DNA from 2 places in the Paenibacillus sp. P13VS genome. Region 2 is predicted to be linked to the other one. Evidence: riboswitches for the same ligand, from Rfam matches in the RefSeq annotation. Region 2 holds a riboswitch; the other holds the start of a gene.
The links. A riboswitch is a leader RNA that binds a small molecule or an ion and turns the genes downstream of it on or off. The one in region 2 is predicted to bind S-adenosylmethionine.
Positions count from the first base shown of each region.

Region 1: it holds a riboswitch for S-adenosylmethionine, as region 2 does, so the genes downstream of both, GUA98_RS20350 (methionine ABC transporter ATP-binding protein) here and metA (homoserine O-acetyltransferase MetA) in region 2, are expected to answer to the same signal.

Region 1 covers NZ_WYEV01000008.1:55,389-63,770, forward strand. The annotation lists gene GUA98_RS20315 (Cof-type HAD-IIB family hydrolase) at 1-739, shown strand, start outside; gene GUA98_RS20320 (DUF456 domain-containing protein) at 794-1,234, shown strand; gene GUA98_RS20325 (polysaccharide biosynthesis protein) at 1,295-2,923, shown strand; gene GUA98_RS20330 (DUF2515 family protein) at 3,054-4,325, opposite strand; gene GUA98_RS20335 (thioredoxin family protein) at 4,444-4,788, shown strand; gene GUA98_RS20340 (COX15/CtaA family protein) at 5,101-6,024, shown strand; gene GUA98_RS20345 (Cthe_2314 family HEPN domain-containing protein) at 6,233-6,961, shown strand; SAM riboswitch class I at 7,085-7,225, shown strand; gene GUA98_RS20350 (methionine ABC transporter ATP-binding protein) at 7,351-8,382, shown strand, end outside.
Region 2 covers NZ_WYEV01000002.1:704,156-712,537, forward strand. The annotation lists gene mqnC (cyclic dehypoxanthinyl futalosine synthase) at 1-143, opposite strand, end outside; gene GUA98_RS04275 (trans-sulfuration enzyme family protein) at 526-1,695, opposite strand; gene GUA98_RS04280 (PLP-dependent transferase) at 1,688-2,875, opposite strand; gene metA (homoserine O-acetyltransferase MetA) at 2,900-3,817, opposite strand; SAM riboswitch class I at 4,057-4,182, opposite strand; gene GUA98_RS04290 (hypothetical protein) at 4,444-4,587, opposite strand; gene corA (magnesium/cobalt transporter CorA) at 4,637-5,572, shown strand; gene GUA98_RS04300 (HRDC domain-containing protein) at 5,671-6,672, opposite strand; gene GUA98_RS04305 (ROK family protein) at 6,854-7,732, opposite strand; gene GUA98_RS04310 (MOSC domain-containing protein) at 7,803-8,382, opposite strand, start outside.

The DNA of each region.
Region 1 (8,382 bases), on a different contig from region 2:
TAAATACAAATTGCTGGCGCTGGATATGGACGGGACATTGCTCAACGATAATCATGAAATTACCCAGGAAACCGCCAAGTGGATACAGATCGCCATCCGGCGCGGGGTGCATGTGTGCCTGTCCACAGGAAGAGCCGTATTCCATGCAATGCCGTACGCTGTACAGCTTGGTCTGGAAACGCCGATGGTTACGGTGAATGGAAGTGAAGTCTGGAAAGCTCCACATGACCTGCACATTCGTCATCTGATGGACCCAGCTTTAATTCGTACCATGCAGGAGATTGGTGAGAAATATAACAGCTGGTACTGGGCATATTCGGTAGAGGAGCTGTTCAACCGTGAGCGTTGGACAGAGAATATTGAAGATCTGGAATGGCTGAAGTTTGGTTTCAATACGGAGGATGATGAAGTTCGTCATCAGATCATGATGGAACTGCAGCAGCTGGGAGGCCTTCAAATGACGAATTCCTCACCTGTTAATATCGAGATTAACCCGGCTGGCATTTCAAAAGCGAGTGGCGTGGCTGAGGTCTGCAAACTGCTGGGCATAGAAATGTCCGAAGTCGTCGCAGTGGGAGATAGCCTGAACGATCTGGCCGTGATCGAGGCGGTAGGTCTGGGTGTTGCCATGGGGAACGCACAGGAACAAGTGAAGGAAGCCGCTGACTTGATTGTGGCGAGCAACAATGAAGATGGAATTGTCGAAGTCATTCGTGAACACATTTTGAAGGGGGAATAACCTTTGCTTGCAACCGTTGGCTGGATTTTAATTGTGCTTTTGTTTGCAGTGGGAATGGCCGGAACGGTATACCCGATACTGCCTGGAGCTATAGCGATCTTTTTCGCGTTTCTGGTCTATGGCTGGTTCTTCAGCTTCGATCCGTTTGGTGTATGGTTCTGGATTTTCCAGATTCTAATCGTGGTGGTCCTGTTCGTAGCGGATTATGTGGTTAGTGCATGGGGGGTCAAGAAGTTCGGAGGCTCCAAGCTATCTACAACCCTGAGTACGATTGGTGTCATTATTGGTCCATTTGTCATCCCTGCATTCGGGTTGGTACTGGGACCGTTTATCGGTGCATTTATCGGGGAATTAATCGGCGGATCATCACCTTCCAAGGCTACAAAGGTTGGGTTTGGTTCCGTCGTTGGCCTGTTCACCAGTACGGTAATGAAAATTATTTTGCAAATTGTCATGATTGTTCTGTTTATTATCTGGGTAGCAAGATTCGCATAGACGTTCGGGATGGGCTTCAACCAGATGCACGTCCGTGTGGGGGAAAGAAGGGGAATTAGTTTGTCTAAGAAGGAAACATTCATTAAGGGTACGCTCATCCTGGCGGCCGCAGCACTCATTGCCAGAGTACTTGGTCTCGTGCAGCGGGTACCGCTGGAGCATATCCTTGGCGATATCGGTAACGCATCGTTTACCATCTCCAATACGGTATACTTAATGCTGTTAACCGTCGCAACAGCGGGAATTCCCAGCACGCTCAGCAAGATGGTGTCTGAACGCTACGCGCTGGGGCGCGCGGGAGAAGCACAGCAAATTTATAAGGCTGCCTTGATCTTTGCCGCGGTAGCCGGGGTTGTCATGTCAGCCTTACTGTGGTTTGCAGCGCCTTATTATGCAACGTATGTATCCAAGGTACCGGAGGCTGTTAGTGCGATTCGGGCTCTTGCTCCGGCGCTGCTGCTCTTCCCGGCTATTGCCATGATGCGTGGTTACTTCCAGGGACGCGGCAATATGACGGCAGGCGGTATATCTCAGATCGTAGAGCAGTTCGCCCGGGTGGGTACCGCCATTATCGTGGCATATGTCATGCTGCAATGGAATTATGATGACAGAACGATTGCTGCAGGAGCTTCATTCGGTGGGGTGCTAGGCAGTATCGGTGCGTTTGCAGTCATGCTCTACTTCACCTTGAAGCTGCGCCGTAGTGATCGTGCAGCCCAGCTGGAGGTTGTTCGTGCAGAGCAGCTGCCAATGCGAGGGATATACAGTGATATCTTCAAACTGTCGATTCCCATTGTGTTATCGTCCCTTGCGGTTCCGGCGATTAACTTTATCGATTCATCACTTGTGGTTCCGCTGCTCAGCGGCCGTATTGGGCTGGAAGAGGCAACAGGAGTGCTGGCGATCCTCGGTGCGAAGGCGCAAAGTATTGCGGGAATCCCGCCAATTCTGGCCATTGCGCTTAGCCAATCGCTTGTACCAGTCATTTCGGCAGCCTTTGCACGCAAAGATGAAGCCCATCTCCAGAATCAAATTACGCTGGCCATGCGCATTTCGATTTTGACAGGCATGCCAATCGTCATTGCCCTATGTGCGGCAGCCTATTCGGTGAATGGATTACTGTTCAGTACGCCAGATGGGACTCCGATTATTACCTTGCTGACCTTCGGTACCATTTTCCAAATTACGATGATGACGACAAACTCCATTCTGCTTGGAGTAGGTAAACCGCGGATTACAATGATTAGTGTAGCTGCAGGAATTATCGTTAAATTGGTAGCAAGCTTGATCCTGGCTCCGATCTTCGGCATCTATGGGATCATTATTGCAACAGCATTATGTTTCCTGGTGATTACGTATCTGAACCTGCGCGTACTGAGAAAAATCGTAACCTTCTCGATCATGGGTGATCGCTGGGTTGGTTTCGGGGTAACTGTTCTACTTGCTGCAGGTATTGGTTTCGGTGCAAACTGGGCTGGCAATTGGATCTTTAGTTTATTCCTGCCAACACGTGTATCCTTCCTCATGACCTGTCTGGTTGTCGGTGCTCTCGTTGTGGTCGTATACCTGGTCATGCTCGTCATTCTTCGCGTATTGCGCAGAGATGAACTTGGCAGCTACCCGCGTATTTTGCAAAAGGTACTGCGGCCGCTCATGCGTCTTCAGCGTAGTTCGGGTCAGCGGGCATAGGTTGATGCCAAACATTCTTATAATAAGTACAAGCTCTGTCTGCTGCTTAAGCGGGCAGGGCTTTTTTATTCTGAAATCGTACAAGATGAACAGCTGACAGCCGATTCGAGAAAACCGTACTCTAGGTCGCTTAATGCAGCAATGTCTTGGCATCATGGGCAACTGCCGTTTTGAGCATTCCATATCGGTGTTCATGGCTCATTTCAAATAACCAGGGACGACGCGGTGCACTGAGGTGGCCAAGACTATCCCGATTTTGCAGCCAGTCCTGTCTGGTGATCGGTTCATATGGTGTGTCTTTCCATACGGCGAGCAGCTCTGGGCTGTATAATCGCCTACCTTCTGGCATCCATTCGTGTTCCAGCAGTTCCTGAGTATAGAATTTCGAATCAGCTGAGCCCTCCAAGCTCGTTGTGAATAGACCCGGCCAATATTCGGCACGTGAGCCTCTGTGGGGAACGGAACGTGCAAACTCGAGCACTTGTGTGTACACCTGCTCGGTGCCAAACAGCATGGCGTACAGGCCTTTGCCAAACATGATTCGTTCATCCAGCTTGCCAAAATGTTCGATTACCCTCCCGGCGAGTCCTTTTCCGCGCCCAAGTGGAAACACAATATGATTAAGCCCCGCGAGGTTGTGCAGGTGAAATGCAGGCTTGGAGAGTACTTCTTTTTGAAAATAAGGATGCTGTACGACCCGGCTCTCAATATAGTTCTGCTCATTAATAATTAATGCCACACTAAGCAGGGAGCTGCATCGTTCCAACCAAAACCGCTCCCAGATGGGTGTCATGAACGCCGATACGTGAAAATGGGATAGCAGGTGGAAGCAGCTTCGCCCGATTCGCCTGCTGTTCATGTAGAGCAGAAGCTGAGGATAGGCGTCCTGGAAAATGAGTGCATTACAACGCTCGAGCAACCGATACATATGCTCCCGATCTGTCTGGTTTTGCAGATTATGCATGAGGTTGCTTTGCAGATCGGTCATGTGATAACCCCCGTTGCGGGAAACCATATGGGCAAGCAGGGCCCAATGCAGTTCGGGATATTGGTCATAACATGCCAAATAGGCTGCTGTGCGCGTAATATTGCTTCGATTATTTTCCACCGTTAGCATTTTAATTTCTTCCAGAATGATGCAATCCTCTTCACATAATGGGGCGCTTTTGGCATGGCGGGCAGAAGCCGTCTCCGTACCGGGTAACAGACGTTCTATTTCTCCCTTTAGCGTCTCAGCCATTTCAGCTTCCCAAGCCAAATCTCGTGAAGGATGACGAAGCTGCGCCGAAGCCTTCCAAGCGGCCTGTTTACCACGCCATACTTCTCTGGCTGCTCCAGGAATGGAACGAACAATACGAAAGAGAGAATCAGGGGATACAGCTTCGTTTCGGGTGGAAGTCATCGCCTGTCATCCTTTCATCAGGGTTGGTTTTAAAATAAGTATGTGCTGAATATTTGACTTCCACTCGGCAATTTGCTTCACTAAGGATAAGACAAGGTACAGAAAGGAAGATGTTGTCATGGAACAGATTACATCCAAGCCTGCGTTTGATGTGGCCATTCAATCTCCTCGGCTTACCGTAGCGGTATTTAAGGCAGATTGGTGCGGAGACTGCAAGTACATTGATCCGTTTATGCCTGAGGTCGAGGAAAAATTTGCTCGTGATTTGACACTGATTGAGGTCGATGTGGATCAGGTGGGTACCGTTAGTGAGGAACAAAATATTTTGGGTATTCCAAGCTTTGTTGCATACACCGATGGTCGCGAACTTGTTCGCTACGTGAACAAACTTCGCAAGTCGAGAGAAGAGATTGAACAATTTTTGCAGCGTGCGGTTGAAGTGTACAATACGATTCATAAATAAAGGAAGGCACGGGCGAATCGTCTGTGAATTCTAATTGGCGCCGTTCCTCTTCAAAAGGGGAAATGGCGTTTTTATTTTTGCTTTTTCAGGGGACAATATAAAGGTACATATAAGGTGATGACTTATTGGTCATTCTGTCGACAGACGTTAACATTTTGTCACAAAGCGAGGCGTCAATGACACTTTTATCCGGTATAATGAATTTAGTTGTGTTAGTTGTGAAATAAGTGTCAAAGTATCGAAACAAGCGGAGAGATCATTCTTCGCCATCTTAAACCAACAGCGGGTGAGAAAAAATTGAAGCACTTAACCTTGTTTAAATGGTTAACCGTATTAACTTGTCTTGTTATGTTCCTGGCTACGTTCGGCGGTGGGGTCGTTACCAAGACGGAATCCGGACTGGGGTGCGGCACGGAGTGGCCTCTATGTAACGGTAAACTCGTTCCTGCACATACTGTAGCCTCACTGATTGAATATTCGCATCGCGCGGTCAGCGCATTGGCTGGATTACTTTCCATTGCCTCTTTTGTTGCATTTCTACGATATGGCAAATCACGTCGTGATCTGCAGTTGTTTTCCTTCTTAACGTTGATCTTTGTCATTATCCAGGGGATTATGGGGGCCTTTGCCGTCGTGTTCTCCCAATCATCGGCGGTTATGGCGCTGCACTTCGGATTTGCCCTGATTGCCTTTGCCAGTTCCCTGATGATGGCTCTCGGGATTAGGCAGGAGGCTCGTCATGGTGGTCTCGAAAGATTGAACAAATACCCGCGGGTCAGCAAAAGCTTCCGCAACCTGGTATGGTTCTCAACCATCTACACGTATCTTGTGGTATACACAGGGGCCTTTGTAAGCCATACCGACTCAGCTGGGGGATGCTCAGGCTTCCCGCTCTGTAACGGACAGATTATACCTGAACTGTCTGGTGGCGTGGCCGTAGCGTTTGCTCACCGTGTAGCCGCTGCTTCCCTTGTTATTGTGATTGCGATCCTGGGGCATTATGCCTATCGCAAACATCCGGATAATACGGAACTTCGGGCATTGGGCGTTGTATCTGTGGTGCTCATTCTGCTCCAAGTCCTGATCGGTTTTGGCATGATGCTTACCATCAGCCGTCCGGAAGTGTACATGTTCGTGGCTCTGGCTCACATGCTTGATATCGCCATTTTGTTCGGGATATTAACCTATATGAGTTTCCTGGTGTACAAGCTTCATCGGCCAGCTGATCGTTTCTAACATTTCATTACACAGAGTCGTTCATGGTTTCCAAATGCAAAGTCCGCCATCCAATGATGCACATCATTGGGCAGGTGGGCTTTGTTTGATGTCAGGCGGGGCAGGGCAACCTAATGTAAGCAGCGATCATACGTTTACTCTGATTCCGATTAGGTTTAATATTATAAATCATCTTATTGATCAGCAGAGTGGAAAGAGGAGGCTGTATATGCTGCGAACGTTGCTGGGTGAATTGCCGCGTCAGAATGAGGGCGTATTGGAAGAAGCGATCGAGTCCATGGTGGAGACACTCGGACTGTTACAACGACAGCTGGATTTGAATCAGGACCCGACTCACGATTATCGCAAACTGTACGTATGGACGCAGGGATTAATTTCTTCACTGGACGAGCTGGAGCAGGCCTGCTTCGCTGCTTCCCACTTCCGCCAGAAGGTCAAGGCTGGCTCCACCGATGACATGACCATTGAGGAGAAGGCCGAGTACGCCCGATACGTGTACTTCTACAAGGATGGGTTCATTCGTTGTTTTGCAATTCTTGATAAGACAGGCACGGTATTAAATGAAATTTTTAATCTGAACACCTCCAAGGTGAAATCCCATTTTTCGTATTTTACCGTGATGAGACAGTTTGGCTATTCGAAAATGCATAATGATCTTGCTGTAGAATTAATCAAAATTAAGGATGCATATCGGGAACCGATGAGCAAACTGCGTAAACGTCGGAATATGGAGATTCACTACATGAATTCCGAGATGCAGGATGATCTGTGGCAGCTTCATCAAACGTTGCAGGGGAAAGTGAAGCTTGAAGATCTGGATCAGCACCTGGAGGAATTGCGTCAGGGCGTGGATATGGTTTGCGAAACGCTAAAAGCATCGTATGGTTACATCAATAAAATGTGGCACAAGCAGGGCATGTCAGAAGTGGCAAAATAATTGTGTAATATTTACCTTTGACAAAGCGGAATACTTGGATTATACTGAGTTTCTAATTAAGCGTTACATGACATTAACATGCATACCATTTACATTTTACCACTGAACTTATAAATTTAATATTTCTTATCGAGAGCGGCGGAGGGACAGGCCCGATGAAGCCCGGCAACCGATTTATAACGACATGACAACCAGTCATACTTTATAGATGTTAGGTGCTAATTCCTACAAAATGGTGCACAGCACGATTTTGGCAGATGAGAAGGTATATTCTTTCGCGTGAAGAGCCCTTTTTGTTTCTGCAAAAGGGCTCTTTTTTATATGTCAGAGGGGAGTTTTCCTTTCATTCGGGTAAAGATACATGTAGGCGGTGGGAAGGAGAAGTCATATTGATCGAATTAAAAGGATTAACCAAGACGTATGGCAGAGGTTCAAAACAAACGACAGCCCTAGCCGATTTGGATCTAAAGATCGGTAAAGGTGAAATATTCGGAGTGATTGGACACTCCGGTGCAGGCAAAAGTACATTAATCCGTTGTATCAACCTGCTCGAAAGACCAACATCCGGTGAGGTATGGGTAGATGGAGTCAACCTAACCGGTCTCCATAAGACAGAGCTGCAGAAGCAGCGACGCAAGATTGGCATGATATTTCAGCACTTTAATCTGTTATCCTCGGCTACAGTATATGACAATGTAGCTTTTCCACTAAAGCTCGTGAATACACCTAAAGCTGATATTGACCGCAAGGTGAAGGAGATGCTGACTCTCGTTGGATTGGAGCATCATAGCAGCAAATATCCGGCTCAGCTGTCAGGTGGACAGAAACAAAGAGTTGGTATCGCCCGTGCACTTGCCAGTGATCCTTCCGTTCTGCTGTGTGACGAAGCAACATCTGCCCTAGATCCGCAGACGACAGCTTCGATTCTGAAGCTGCTGCTGGACATCAATCAGAAATACAATCTCACGATTGTTTTGATCACGCATGAGATGCATGTTATTCAGAGCATTTGTGATCAAGTTGCTGTCATTCATCAGGGGGGAATTGTGGAGCAAGGCCCTGTAACGGATGTCTTCCTTAAACCACAGCATGCCATTACGCGTGACTTCATGCAGCGTGATCACGATTCTGAGCTTCTCCTAGAAGAAGCAGCAATGGCACATGCGGGAGGAACAGTACAGCAGGATGGCCGATCACAATTGGTCAAAATTTCGTTCTTGGGTGAGAAGACGTATGAAGCCATTCTGTCGAGAACCGTTCGTCAGACCGGAGTGGACTTCGCCATTCTGCAAGGAACGATCTCAAGGATCAAACAGATCCCATATGGCCAGTTGACCGTGCGGTTTGAAGGCGATGCAGATGCGATCAGCCGGACTGTGCAGGAATTGAAAGAGCAAGGGCTTGATGTGGAGGTGCTTCGT
Region 2 (8,382 bases):
TCAGGGTGCATACGCTTCATAATAACATTGGCAGCTGCCCCGATTTTGTCGACTTCATTTGATTCAAATAGCTGAATGGTGTCTTCCAGGTCTAATCGTTCGCCCCGAAGAGCTTTATCTAAGATACGGTCTACCGTACTCATCGTAAAAAGCCTCCCTCATGAAGAGAAAATATGTTCACGATCCGTCCCGACTTGTATATATGCCAGTCTTGTGCATGATTGGTTGGTTCCAAAGGATTGCGCAGAAATAGAAATTCTAGATGGATTGGAACCTTTCGATCCATTCTGGGTTATTGAAAAAACGGCTCATTGGGAATCTATGCATAAGACGCATCGCTTGCAAGTGCTGGTGGCAACATCGCATTTCTGTACTCTGTCTATCGTAACACAGGTTACATGTGAAAAAAAGCACCTTATGGAAAGGTGCCCTAAATTTAAGTAAAAATATTGACATATTCATTCTATTATAATTCCAGCTTTTTTAGACTTATTTATTGATAGCTCTATTAGCTCAAAATGATGATTATGATTCCTGAAGCGCCTGATCCAGATCAGCAATCAGATCGTCGATATCTTCCAGCCCGACTGAGAAGCGCAGCAGTCCATCGGTAATTCCCCGTTCAAGTCGAACCTCAGCAGGCATCGCTGCATGAGACATCATCGCCGGATAGGACAGAATACTCTCCACAGCACCCAGACTGACAGCCACAATTGGCAGTTTCACCCGGTTAAGAACAGCTTTGGCACGGTCACCCGAGCCTACGTCAAATGAGACAACCGCTCCATAACCCGTGGACTGGCGCTCGTGAGCTTCACGACCCGGATGCTCCAGCAGTCCTGGATAGTATACTGCGGTAATATCGCTGCGTCCGCTAAGCCAGGCGGCCAGCTTCGCCGTGCTTTGTTCACTGTGTGCCATACGAGCTCCAAGTGTTTTCATGCCGCGCATCAGAAGCCAGGATTCTTGAGCACCGAGTACGGTACCAAGCCCATTTTGAAGCTGTTTGAGCTGTCTCCCCAGCTCTTCGGTACGGGCAACGGCAAGTCCTGCAAGTACGTCACTATGTCCACCAAGAAACTTGGTTGCACTATGTACAACAATGTCCACACCGAGCTCAATCGGGCGCTGATAATATGGCGTCATGAATGTGTTATCGAGAATAGTGATCAGTTCATGTTCCTGTGCCCAGGATGTGACGGCAGCAATATCCGTGATCCGCAGGGTTGGGTTGGAAGGTGTCTCCATATAGACAGCCTTCGTATTCGGCTTAATGGCCGCCTTCACCTCTTCAATATTGGTCATATCCACAAACGTCGTCTCAATTTGCATTCTGCTAAGAATGGATGTGAGCAGTCGGTATGTTCCTCCATACACATCTTCTGTTACGATCATATGGTCGCCTGCCGAGAACATCAGGAACACACTGGAGATTGCAGCCATTCCTGAAGAGTAGGCGAATCCTCGAGCTCCACCTTCAAGCAGTGTGATGTAATCCTCCAACGCTTGACGTGTCGGATTACCCGAACGGCTGTAATCATGCTGTGGTGGATTAAAGATATCAAAATGATGGAATGTGGATGCCTGGTAGATCGGTACGCTGGAGGCTCCTGTTGTTTTATCCACTTCATCACCAAAATGCAGCAGCTTCGTATCAAACTTCAATTCGGATTGCTTGTTGTTCTGCTCACTCATGATGCACGCCTCCTTCAACCTCACGCTGCGCAGCTTCCAGGGCATTCCCCAAATCCGCAATCAGATCTTCTGCATGCTCAATTCCTACGGAGAAGCGCAGCAAGCGGTCATCGACACCTATGGCGTCGCGTATTTCGAGCGGGATATCTGCATGTGTCTGTACCGCAGGATACGTCATCAATGATTCAACGCCGCCAAGACTCTCGGCAAAAGCAATTAACTTGATATGGCGCAGCAGTGGTTCAACGAAACGGGCATCTTTAACTTTGAAAGAGAAGATGCCTGTGTTTCCTCTAGATTGTTTCTTCTGCACTTCGTATCCCGGGTGATCTGACAAACCAGGGTGGTATACTTCCCCCACAGATGGATGTTCCAGCAAATACTTGGCAATGGTAAGTGAATTATACTCATGTCGCTCCATACGAAGCGCGAGTGTCTTCATGCCTTTCATCAACTGATAGGAATCACTTGGAGATAGTACTGCACCAATGGAGTTATGCAGAAATGCCATTTCAGCTGACAATTCCTCGCCCTTGGTGATGATCAATCCGGCAAGCACATCGTTGTGTCCACCCAGGTATTTGGTTGCGCTATGAACAACGATATCTGCTCCGAGCTCGATCGGACGTTGGAAGAATGGCGTCAGCAGTGTATTGTCCACAATCGTCAACAGGTTATGGCTTTTCGCCCAGGAGCTGACCGCTTCAATATCCGTAATCATCATAAGGGGATTGGTTGGCGTCTCGATAAATACAGCTTTGGTGTTCGGCTGACGAATGTCTTCCATGGCCACCAGATCATTCGTGTCCACGTAGCTTGCCGTTACGCCAAAACGGGACAGGATACGCTCTAGAAGACGATACGTTCCCCCATACAGATCCAGCGAGACAATCAGATGATCGCCCTGTCCAAACATGGCGAAGATCGTTTGCAGCGCTGCCATGCCCGAGCTACAGGCAAAACCGGCATCACCGGATTCGAGTGCAGCTGCAGCTTCTTCCAGTACCTTACGTGTTGGATTGGTCGTACGAATGTAGTCAAAGCCTGTGCTCTGCCCGAGCTTTGGATGGCGGAACGCCGTTGATTGATAGATGGGGAAATTCACGGCACCAGTTCCCGGCTCATTGACGGATCCGATTTGAGCCAAGCGGCTTTCGATTTTTAACTTATTGTCTTCCATTGCAGTATCCTCCTGTAATCTCGATTAGATTTGCGGGCCAATATCGTAAGGCGTCTCCTGATACACATAGTAATTGAGCCAATTAGAGAATAATAAGTTTGCATGTGCCCGCCAGGTTGCCGGAGGAACACGGGATGGATCGTCATTTGGAAAATAGTTTTTTGGCAGTGCGATATCCAATCCCTTGGATGCATCGCGGTCATATTCCCATTTCAAGGACAATGGATCATACTCCGCATGCCCTGTCACAAAAATTTGTTTGCCGTCTTTGGTGGCAACGAGGAAAATGCCAGCTTCCTCCGATTCGGCCAAAATTTCGAGGTTATCGTTTTTCTCAATATCCTCGCGCCGAACTTCGGTATGACGGGAATGTGGAACATTGAACACTTCATCAAATCCGCGAAGCAGCTGTACGTGAGATTTGTTAATCGTATGTGGAAATACGCCAAAACACTTCTCTTCCAGCGCTACCTTAGGTACACCGAAATGATGATACAGACCAGCCTGAGAAGCCCAACAGATGTGCATGGTCGATGTAACGTTGGTTTTGGTCCAATCGAAGATCTCCTGGATTTCCTTCCAATAATTCACGTCTTCGAAATCCATCTGCTCAACAGGGGCACCTGTAATGATCATTCCGTCAAAACGGCGGTGTTCAATCTCATCAAAGGTTTTGTAGAACAGATTCAGATACTCCTGTGACGTGTTCTTCGATGTGTGGGACTTGGGATGAACCAGAACGATATCGACCTGTATAGGGGTGTTCCCAACCAAACGAAGCAATTGGGTTTCTGTTGTTTCCTTGGTAGGCATCAGGTTTAATATAGCAATGCGTAGTGGACGAATATCCTGCTGGTAAGCATGTGTCTCGTCCATTACGAAGATGTTCTCACCTGCGAGGACTTCCTTGGCAGGCAGTGCGTCTGGAATTTTAATTGGCATGATGTACAACTCCTCCTTGTGCATAGATAGATGCAGTCATCACAGACTTGATGTGTAACACATCAAAATCGTTCTAGACTGCCATGAGCTTGTCTATAGGTGGAGAATTGCAAAAAGCGCAACGCTCTAACCTGACAAACTCAAGTTCCATAGCGAAAATCAGTGCTGAGAAGTCGGTGCATATAACAAAGACCTTCCTCGGATTCCGAGAAAGGTCATATGTAAATAGATATGCGCCTCTCTCATCTCTCAGTTACAACAGTGCCTCAATGGACACTTAGTCGCTGCAAGAATTAGCACCGTGCGGTATACCGCCGGTTGCCGGGTTTCATCGGGCCAGTCCCTCCACCTACTCTTGATAAGATTTCGCCTTATTCGATTGTGTAATTAGTGTACTTCACCGTCTACTTTAAAACATTAATCCTCTCACGTCAAGCATGTAGTTTTATGTCTGTTCATGTAGGCCGGAACCGTTTGTCTATCGCTGTCATACACTGCTTCAGGGCGCGAAATAGACACATTTTTGCGCTTGAAAGCACCATGTACCAGCGGTATACTAAACAAGTGTTGCAAACCCTTATGTGAGAGGTGACATATTCAATGGATGGCGACCCGAGGCCTGACTGTCAGCCGTATTCCGACAAACTGCATAGAGAATTGACATCAGCATGCCGGCAGCGGGACGTTATTTCCGTTTGTTTATAGAGCGAACGCAGTCCTGACTTCCAGGCTCCGCTGCCGACCGGCTGATCTGTTCTTTTTGCGCCCATATTGATGAAAATCCGCCTGTTTGGCGGGTGCAGAAGGAGTGGATGAACGATGAAAATCCGGTTGGTAAACAACGGTGTATTTATCCCGGTGGACGATATTGAGCAGGCGCTAACGCCACCAGCTGAGGGATTTTACTGGATCGATGCAGACGTTGATGATCTGGCGGTACTTCAGCCGCTGTTCATGATGCATGATCTGGCTGTAGAGGACTGTTTGAGTGATGAAGAGCAGCGTCCTAAGATTGAAATTTATGAGAGCCATTATTTTATTGTTGTAAACAGCATTCGATTTGATGACGAAGAGATCTTTTTGCGTGCGGTTAACCTGTTTCTGGGGAGACATTATATCATTAGTGTTACGAAGCAGAAAGTCAGCGAACTGCGGACCTTGAAGCCTATTCTGTGGGAACAGGAAGTCAGCACTCCCGATCGTCTTCTGTATCTGTTGGTCGACTTGATTGTGGATAACTACTTTACCGTCGGCGACCGGATCGAAGCACGCATTGAGAAATTGGAAGAAGATATTTTGATGCATACGAAAAAGTCCCATTTGAATGAAATTATCGGGCTGCGCAGTGAGATTCTGTGGCTCAAGAAAGTGCTTGGACCTCAAAAAGAGGTCATCAATACGCTCAACAAAAAGGATTTGCGTCTCATCGATGACCAGCTGCAGAAGTACTTCAGTGACATCTATGAGAATGCTGTGAAAATATCCGAGACGTTCGAGACTTATCGAGACCTAATGGGAAACTTGCGAGAAGCCTACCAATCCAGTATCGCCAACCGGGCGAACGAAATCATGCGCGTGTTTACCGCCATTACAACGGTGTTCATGCCCCTGACGGTCATTACCGGCATCTATGGGATGAACTTCAACAACATGCCTGAGCTGGACTGGAAGTATGGATATTTTGTAGTCATTGGCCTGATGGTGACCCTTGGCCTGAGCATGTTCTTTATTTTCCGCAAAAAAGATTGGATCTGAACGTATTCATTCAAAAAGACGAAGCACTCCATTCAGGGAGAAACAGCTTCGTCTTTTTTTCTGTACTCAAAAACTTCTCTCGAAACGATATGGGCTGCCTAGCCCGCGTTCCGCTCTGTTTCTACATGTCTTCGGAATCGAATGCGGATCATGCGCAGTCTCTCGTACACTTGCTCCAGATTGCCGCTAACCGGCTTATCCCCGCCGTATACTCTATGTAATACAGGTTTCAGGAAACTGTCTCCCAGCTCCTCGTATGCACTCCAGACCGCCTCCTGCTCCTGCTCAGGCATGACTGCAAGCTCTGCATCCAGGAGGCTATCCGTATCATAACCTTCCGTATCGAGTGTCTCCAGCAGTTCAATCAGCTCTCTGCGGGATAGTCCGGAGCGATTCACAATCTCTTCCAGCGTATACCCTTCCTTCATACCCTCAAGCACCTGCTTGCGAGTGGTGAACTTGTCCAGCTCCTGCTTATATTTCTGTTCTTTTTGCTTGTACAACCAGCTCTCATATTCATCTTCGGACAATACCGTTTGCACCCAATCAAGTGGAAAAGCCGTAGAACGCTCTACTCCGCTTGTTAGCTCCATCCACTCCTGACCGTATTCATTTGCTTTGCTCTCCCCAACACCTGGTAACTGCATCAGTTCCTCCATGGTTTGTGGTACGAATGCACTGATCATGCGCAGCAAACGATTCGTTGCAATAAAGTATGGGGCCTTCCGGTCAGACGCTGCCCTTCTTCTCCGCCATGTGCATAGATCAGCATATAACTCTTCATTGCCGTAGCGTTCACTATAACAATGAAGACGCTGTCCACCATAACTGCGTAATTTCAGATCATCCGTCTCATGAAACAGTCCCTGAATCAATGGCCGGTAACCTTCACTCATTCGAATCGCCAACTGGTGACGATAAATATGGAGCAGTTCTTCCCAGGAGCTCCCCTCATACCAGATGCTGTCTTCGCGATCTCCTTCCTCATAATGGCTCCACCCGAGATGCCAGGCACCTTCCTCCTCACCAATCCACAGCTGAGCGTGTTCCTCATGTTGACCTGACAATTTGGACAATCTGTTCATGAAAATGACTTCCATCGATTTCCCCTCCTTAATATTGCAGCCTATTCACAGTTAGATGAGCCGCCTCCAGGCAACAAAAAAAGCACCTCTCCTGCAAATTCATTGCAAGAGAGGTGCTTCCTCATTAACCGTAGTATGCTGTTGCTCATATCTTACCACAATGGAAAAATTCGTCAACCACTTGTGATCAATTGAATTATTTGTTCAAAGCCAATTTGGCCAAGGCCAGCGATCCGCACAAACCGGCATTGTCACCAAGGCCTGGCGGAACGACATACTCGTCGATTCCCGAGTGAAGGGCCGGATGCTGAACATATCCATTTAACAGCTCCTGCAATTTGCTGCGCACCATGGGGAACAGATGCTCCTGCTTCATGACCCCTCCACCCATCACAATTTTTTCCGGAGTGAGAATCAGTACATAATTCATGAGTGCGTGCGCCAGATAATGTGCCTCAATCTCCCAGGCTTTGTGATCTGCTGGCAGCTCATACGCCGGTTGGTCCCAACGTTTATTGATAGCTGGTCCCGCTGCGAGTCCTTCCAGACAGTCCCCGTGGTATGGACAAAAGCCTTCATATGTATCCTCAGGGTGTCTGCGTACAATAATATGTCCCATCTCTGGATGAGATAAACCGTGAACCATTTTACCGCCTACGACTGCTCCGGCACCAATACCTGTTCCGACAGTGATATACAGACAGCTCTCCAGCCCTTGTGCTGCTCCCCAGGTCGCTTCTCCAAGCGCAGCTCCGTTTACATCCGTATCAAACGTCATCGGCACATCAAAATGTTCCTTGAGTTTGCCAATAATATCATACTGACCCCAATGAGGCTTCGGTGTAGTTGTAATATATCCGTACGTAGGACTTCCTTCAATCGGGTCAATCGGTCCAAAAGAACCTACGCCCAAAGCTTCAATCCCTTTGCCTTCAAAGAAAGCGATAACCTGCGCCATCGTTTCTTCCGGTGTGGTTGTAGGAAAACTTACCCGTTCAAGCACCTCACCATTTTCAGTTCCAATCCCACATACAAATTTGGTTCCCCCAGCTTCAATTGCGCCTAAAATCGTCAAGTTAGTCACACTCCCAAGTTAGTTTAAAGTGAAATTCATCTTTGGTTCTGGACGATGATATGTTGTGAACCTACTGCCCGCTCTCCAGCTTATCCAAACGTTTCAACAACGTTTGCCTCCAACTATCCGAAAGCGATGGAATAGCCAGTAATGCATGCATGCCGGCTGCATCCTTCTTCCCTTGATGCATGACCCGGTTGGCCTCGAGAACGGTCATGGATGCAGGGTCTGTGCGGATACGCCTGAACGGAGAGTCAGGAGCGACTTCTCCCTCCTCCAGTACGCGAAAATAGAAACCGGTATAGCCGCTTTCCTGAAAATACACAGGCAGCTCTTTGAAATCATACCGGGCAGCGAGTTTGAAGCAGGGTTGTCTTGGCTGGCTAACCTGAACCAAAGCTCCGCCCAGTTCATACATATCACCAATCCGGACTTGATCCTCAGAGCAGCCTTCCACCGTTAAATTCTCACCACAAGCTCCCCAGTCCAGCTTGCGCTCCATCAGTTGTTCCAGTGCGGAATATCGACTGTAATCGTATACACATACAGCCTTATCCGGTCCGCCGTGATTCTCCAGGTCCGCCTGGCCATCTCCTGTCATTCCAGTGAATGACAGGAAAACCGGGCCGGATACGGGAAGTTTGACAATG